One region of the Mesorhizobium sp. M1E.F.Ca.ET.041.01.1.1 genome, then DNA from elsewhere that is predicted to be linked to it. Evidence: riboswitches for the same ligand, from Rfam matches in the RefSeq annotation. Region 1 holds a riboswitch; the other holds the start of a gene.

Evidence for each region. Region 1 has a riboswitch for thiamine pyrophosphate ahead of thiC (phosphomethylpyrimidine synthase ThiC). Riboswitches for the same ligand answer to the same signal wherever they lie in the genome.
Region 2: another riboswitch for thiamine pyrophosphate. It lies ahead of thiC (phosphomethylpyrimidine synthase ThiC); the one in region 1 lies ahead of thiC (phosphomethylpyrimidine synthase ThiC).

Annotation. Positions count from the first base shown of each region.
Region 1 covers NZ_RZSL01000134.1:1,135-4,546, reverse strand. The annotation lists gene EOA38_RS13815 (aspartate aminotransferase family protein) at 1-79, shown strand, start outside; gene EOA38_RS13810 (hypothetical protein) at 88-1,320, shown strand; TPP riboswitch at 1,420-1,536, shown strand; gene thiC (phosphomethylpyrimidine synthase ThiC) at 1,640-3,412, shown strand, end outside.
Region 2 covers NZ_RZSL01000009.1:28,054-31,465, forward strand. The annotation lists gene thiC (phosphomethylpyrimidine synthase ThiC) at 1-1,779, opposite strand, end outside; TPP riboswitch at 1,883-1,999, opposite strand; gene EOA38_RS02280 (hypothetical protein) at 2,121-2,348, opposite strand; gene EOA38_RS41085 (hypothetical protein) at 3,011-3,412, opposite strand, start outside.

The DNA.
Region 1 (3,412 bases):
CGTCGATGCCTTCGACAGCCTGTTGTCGCGCGGCATCGTGGCGATCGTGAAGGATTTCGTCAAAAGCCAGGTCCGCTGAGGTAGCCGATGCTGACCAGGCCGCCGGCCGCTCCCGCCAATTTGCTCGACCGGCTGACCGGCGCCGGTCTTGCCTGGGGCGAGGGAGCCTACGCAAGATGGGCCGCGCCGATCGGCGCGGCGACCTTCTCGCTCTACATCCTGTTGACGGCCGTGACGGCCTGGTTCCTGCCCGACGCCAATTGGGACATGCTGCCTTATCTGGCGATCGCCGAGGAAGGCGCCTATCCCGATCCGCAGGCGCTGCACGACTATGCCTACAGCACGGTGAAAGCCGGCGTGTCGGCTGGCGACTACAAGACGCTGACCGATGATGGCGGCGGCTTCCGCAGCCACATGACAGAGAACGCCGCCGACTTCCATTCGCTGCTCGGCATGTACCGGATCAAGTTCCTCTACGCCGAGATCCTGTCCGGGCTCAGCCATGTCGTGTCGCCCGTCGAGGCGATGCGGCTAGTGCAGGTATTCTCGGTGCTGTTGTTCGGCGCGATCACGCTCACCTGGCTGCGCGCGGAAGGCGCGCTGGCGCTGGCGCCCGTCGTCGGCGCCGTCCTGATCATGTCCGATTTCGGCGACGCCGCGCGGGCTTCGACGCCTGACCTTCTCTGCTCGGCGCTGTTCCTCGGCGGGCTGTTCGCCTATGTGCGCAAGCGCGAGGCGGCGACGGCGATCCTGCTTTTCCTCGCCTTCATGGCGCGGCCGGACAACATTGTCTTCCTCGCCATCTTCGCCGTGCTGCTTGTCGCATTTCGCCACAAGGCGTGGGGCGCGCTGGCTGGTTTCGCTGCATCTTTCATCGCCTATTTCGCCATCTCGCATTGGGCCCAGCATCCCGGCTGGTGGCCGCATCTGTGGTTCTCCAGCATCGAGCAGCACTACAATATGGACGGTTTCGAACCGCCGTTCTCGGCGGCGGCCTACCTCAAGGCCTTTGCCGCCTCGGTGGTGCGCGCCATCACCGTCAACAACTGGGTCGGCGTCTCGGTGCTGGCTTTAGCCGGATGGTATGGGCTCGACCGCGCCGGCTTCCGGCTCGACCGGCGCGCCGGCATCCTGCTTGCGGCGCTCGTGCTTGGCGTGCTCGCCAAGTTCGCGGTCTTCCCGATCCACGATACACGCATCTATTTCCCCAATCTCCTGCCGCCTTTCCTGCTGCTGGCCGCGCCGCTGATGGCTCTGTGGGCATCGGCCAGTCGGGGCGGTCGCGCGGCGCTGCAAGTCGTTCCTGGAGACAAGCCGTGAGTGCATTTTACGCGCTTGTGCGCGTGCTCCGCGCACGATGGAATGAGCGGCGATTGCCGTCGAACGCTTGACAAGATGACGCCGGCCCGTTCAACCTAGGCCATTCACCAGGGGAGTCCCGGCAAGGGGCTGAGATACTGCTGGCTTTTGCGGCGCAGTGACCCGTTGAACCTGATCCAGTTCATACTGGCGTAGGGACGGTGCAAGCGCTTTGCGGGAGTTCATGCCCGAAGACCTGTTCGCACAGGTGGACCAAGGCGGCTTTTCATCCTTCCGGCACAGAACTGGGTCTCCAATGCAACGAGCAAAGGAGCCTCAAATGAATGCCTTGACCCCGACCGTATCGACCGGACCGCTGCCGGCGTCGCGGAAGATCCACAAGTCCGGCGCCCTCCATCCGCAGATCAGGGTGCCGATGCGCGAGATCGCCGTTCACCCGACCGCCGGCGAGCCGCCGGTGACGGTCTACGATCCGTCCGGCCCCTATACCGACCCCGCGATTGAAACGGACATCGAAAAGGGTCTTGCCAGGCTTCGGCAGGACTGGATCGTGGCACGCGGCGATGTCGAGTCCTATGACGGCCGTCATGTCAGGCCGGAGGACAACGGATTTGCGACAGGAGAGCGCCTGACGCCGGAATTTCCCGTCCGCAACCGTCCGCTGAGGGCAAGGGCCGGCAAGGCGGTAACGCAGCTCGCCTATGCGCGCGCCGGGATCGTCACGCCCGAGATGGAATTCGTGGCCATCCGCGAGAATCTTGGCCGCGAGATGCTGCGGGGCAAGCTGCAACAGGATGGGGAAGCGTTCGGTGCGTCGATACCGGATTTCGTCACACCGGAATTCGTACGCGACGAGGTGGCGCGCGGCCGCGCGATCATTCCCGCCAACATCAACCATCCCGAAAGCGAGCCGATGATCATCGGCCGCAATTTCCTGGTGAAGATCAACGCCAATATCGGCAATTCCGCCGTCACCTCTTCGATGGCCGAAGAGGTCGAAAAGATGGTCTGGGCGATCCGCTGGGGCGCCGACACGGTGATGGACCTGTCGACCGGCCGCAACATCCACAACATTCGCGAATGGATCGTGCGCAACGCGCCGGTGCCGATCGGCACGGTGCCGCTCTACCAGGCGCTGGAGAAGGTGGGCGGCATCGCCGAGGACCTGAGCTGGGAGGTCTATCGCGACACGCTGATCGAGCAGGCCGAGCAAGGCGTCGACTACTTCACCATCCATGCCGGTGTGCGGCTGCACTACATCCCGCTGACGGTCGGGCGGGTTACCGGCATCGTCTCTCGCGGCGGCTCGATCATGGCGAAATGGTGCCTGCACCATCACCGCGAAAGCTTCCTCTATGAGCATTTCGAGGAAATCTGCGACATAGCCAGAGCCTATGACGTCTCCTTCTCGCTCGGCGACGGCCTTCGTCCCGGCTCGATCGCCGATGCCAATGACAAAGCGCAATTCGCCGAGCTGGAGACGCTTGGCGAATTGACGAAGATCGCCTGGGCGAAAGATTGCCAGGTGATGATCGAAGGCCCCGGCCATGTTCCCATGCACAAGATCAAGCAGAACATGGACAAGCAACTCGCCGTCTGCGGCGAGGCGCCGTTCTACACGCTGGGACCGCTGACCACGGACATCGCGCCGGGCTACGACCACATCACGTCCGGCATCGGCGCCGCCATGATCGGCTGGTTCGGCACGGCCATGCTCTGCTACGTGACGCCGAAGGAACATCTCGGCCTGCCGGATCGCAACGACGTCAAGACCGGCGTGATCACCTACAAGATCGCGGCGCACGCAGCGGATCTCGCCAAGGGACACCCAGCGGCGAAGATCCGTGACGACGCGCTTTCGCGGGCAAGGTTCGAGTTCCGCTGGGAAGACCAGTTCAACCTGTCGCTCGATCCCGAGACGGCGCGCTCGTTCCACGACGAGACCCTGCCCAAGGAAGCGCACAAGGTGGCGCATTTCTGCTCGATGTGCGGGCCGAAATTCTGCTCCATGCGCATCTCCCACGACATTCGCGCGGAAGCGCAGAAGGAGGGGATGGCGGCGATGGCGGAGAAATATCGCGCAGGCGGCGAT
Region 2 (3,412 bases), on a different contig from region 1:
GTAGAGATCGCCGCCCTCCCGGTATTTTGCCGCCATTGCCGCCATGCCTTCCTTCTGAGCCTCGGCACGGATGTCGTGGGAAATGCGCATGGAGCAGAATTTCGGCCCGCACATCGAACAGAAATGTGCCAGCTTGTGCGCCTCCTTGGGCAAGGTCTGGTCGTGGAAGGACCGTGCGGTTTCGGGGTCGAGCGACAGGTTGAACTGGTCCTCCCAGCGGAACTCGAAGCGCGCGCGCGAAAGGGCATCATCCCTGGTTTTCGCTGCCGGATGGCCCTTCGCCAGATCGGCTGCATGGGCGGCTATCTTGTAAGTGATCACCCCAATCTTGACGTCGTTGCGGTCGGGAAGGCCGAGATGCTCTTTCGGCGTGACGTAGCAAAGCATTGCGGTGCCGAACCAGCCTATCATGGCGGCACCTATCCCTGAGGTGATGTGGTCATAGCCCGGCGCGATGTCGGTCGTCAGCGGCCCCAACGTGTAGAACGGCGCCTCACCGCACACTGCGAGCTGCTTGTCCATGTTCTGCCTGATCTTGTGCATGGGGACATGGCCCGGGCCTTCGATCATCACCTGGCAGTCCTTTGCCCAGGCAATCTTGGTGAGTTCTCCAAGTGTTTCCAGTTCGGCGAATTGCGCCGCGTCGTTCGCATCGGCGATTGAACCGGGACGAAGGCCGTCGCCGAGCGAGAAGGAAACGTCATAGGCTCTGGCGATGTCGCAGATCTCCTCGAAATGCTCGTAGAGGAAGCTCTCCCGGTGATGGTGCAGGCACCATTTGGCCATGATCGAGCCGCCGCGCGAGACGATGCCCGTGACCCGGTCGACGGTCAGCGGTATGTAGTGCAGCCGCACGCCGGCGTGGATGGTGAAATAGTCGACGCCTTGCTCGGCCTGCTCGATCAGCGTGTCGCGATAGACCTCCCAGTTGAGGTCCTCGGCGATGCCGCCGACCTTTTCGAGCGCCTGATAGAGCGGCACCGTGCCGATCGGCACCGGTGCATTGCGCACGATCCAGTCGCGGATGTTGTGGATGTTGCGGCCGGTCGACAGGTCCATCACCGTATCGGCGCCCCAGCGGATCGCCCACACCATCTTTTCGACCTCTTCGGCCATCGACGATGTGACAGCCGAGTTACCGATGTTGGCGTTGATCTTCACCAGGAAATTTCGCCCGATGATCATCGGTTCGCTCTCGGGATGATTGATGTTGGCGGGAATGATTGCGCGTCCGCGCGCCACCTCGTCGCGCACGAATTCGGGTGTGACGAAATCTGGGATCGCCGCGCCGAAGGCTTCGCCGTCGCGTTGCAGCTTGCCGCGCATCACCTCGCGGCCGAGATTCTCGCGGATGGCTACGAACTCCATTTCTGGCGTGATGATGCCGGCGCGCGCATAGGCAAGTTGGGTCACCGCCTTGCCCTGCTTGGCCTTGAGCGGCCGATTGCGTATCGGAAATTCCGGTGTCAGGCGCTCGCCGGTGGCGAATCCATTGTCTTCCGGCCGGACGTGGCGGCCGTCATAGGCTTCGACATCGCAACGCGCCGTGACCCATTCGTGGCGAAGCCGGGCAAGGCCTTTTTCGATGCTGGTTTGGACTGATGGATCGGTGTAGGGGCCGGACGGATCGTAGACGGTGACGGGCGGTTCGCCGGCCGTCGGATGGACGGAAATCTCGCGCATCGGCACCCTGATCTGCGGGTAGAGGACGCCGGGCTTGTGGATTTTCCGCGAGGCGGGCAGTGGTCCCGTCGACACGGCGGGGGTGAGGGCATTCATCGTGAGGCTCCTTTGCTCATGCATTGGAGACCCAGTTCTGTGCCGGAAGGATGAAAAGACGCTTCTGTAGACCTGCTGCAGCAGGACCTCGGGCGTAAACTCCCGCAAAGCGCTTGCACCGTCCCTACGCCAGTATGAACTGGATCAGGTTCAACGGGTCACTGCGCCGCGAAAGCCAGCAGTATCTCAGCCCCTTACCGGGACTCCCCTGGTGAATGCCTCAAGTTGAATGGGCCGGTGCTGCTTTGTCAAGCGCCTTCGGGCGCCTTCGGGCGCCTTCGGCCGGTGGCGACGTCCGGCGGCCGGCCGAGCGGAGAGCTCGCGCATGCATCGGGGACAAGTCACGCCCCGTAGACCAGGGCTGGAATGGCCAAAGTCTCATTCGCTTCGTGAAGGATGGAAAAACTGTATCGGCCATGTGCGTCGAGATCGACCGAGTAGCTCAGGCGGTCACGGATGTGGTTATCCTGGTCGAAGGCGACGATTTGCGGCTTCAGCGAGGTGATTTGCACCACGTCCAGGTAGATGGAGTTGCAGATATGATCTGGTCGTCGGGCTGGCAGGTGCAAGCGGCCGCTCTATTCAGGATGCGGCATCGGCGGCGTTCCCGATACCAATGATATCTTGCGGGCAACTTATGCAATCACCGGCTTCGTAAAACCCGACGGCGGCGGCCGTGTCCTGGCGCTGAGGATGTGCCGCTGTTCCAGCAGAGAAATCGCGTGGGCGCGGAGTTTTCGCTCTGCGAGGAAGAGTTGACGCAATCGTTTAGCTTGCTTGCAGTTCGTAGAGACCCGCCTTTGAAAGCAACTAAGCTATTGCATTGATATGTTGGTGCGCGATCGATCGCTACATAGCCGGCCGCCATTATCCGAGTATTGATCCGCCGGTGTTCGTGTTGCCGTATATGGCAATCCCTGCGAGATCGTCGCGGCCGGATCGGCCGCACCCTCTAGTCATAAAAGGGGAAGCGACCGAGAATTCCGCTGCCGAAAACTTCTCTGGCTTGGCTATGCATGCGGTAGATGAGATCGCCGCCTACCGCGACCTGGTCGAGGAAGGCATCGACGCCCAGTTCGGACAGCCTGGTTATCGCAATGCGTTAGCGGCTCAGACTTGCGGTCTCGAGAGCGGCCTTTGGGGGTCACCTCTTTTTTGTTTCAGAGGTTGGAAGACGGCTGCTCGTTACCCAATAGAAATGGCGACTACGGAACGCGATCGATCGCGGCCATCAGGAAACACCTGTCTTCGGCTCAACCTCGACATGGCGTCCGATCGACCGCAGATATACAGCTATCTCGTCCATGAGATGATCGCGTTCGCCGTAGATCTCAGCAATCCTGCGCAGCTGTGGCTCGACGGACCTCCGTTGCGCCGGCGTCAAATCAGCATCGCCAAAGACATATCCCAAGTTGCCAATCGCGCAAATGTTGCAGCCGGCCTCCACAACTGCTTGCACGAATGCCGGAATGTCTTTTTCTTGCATAGTCTTCATGTCGAACCTCTCGTGAATGGCGTGCTTGCGCGCCCATGCTGCCTTTTCAGCGTGTCCTCTGGGCGGCGCAAGCCTTGAGCGTAATTGTGCCGGGCAACCTCGACTATCCCGTCTGCCACGCTCTTTAGAGTCGGTGGG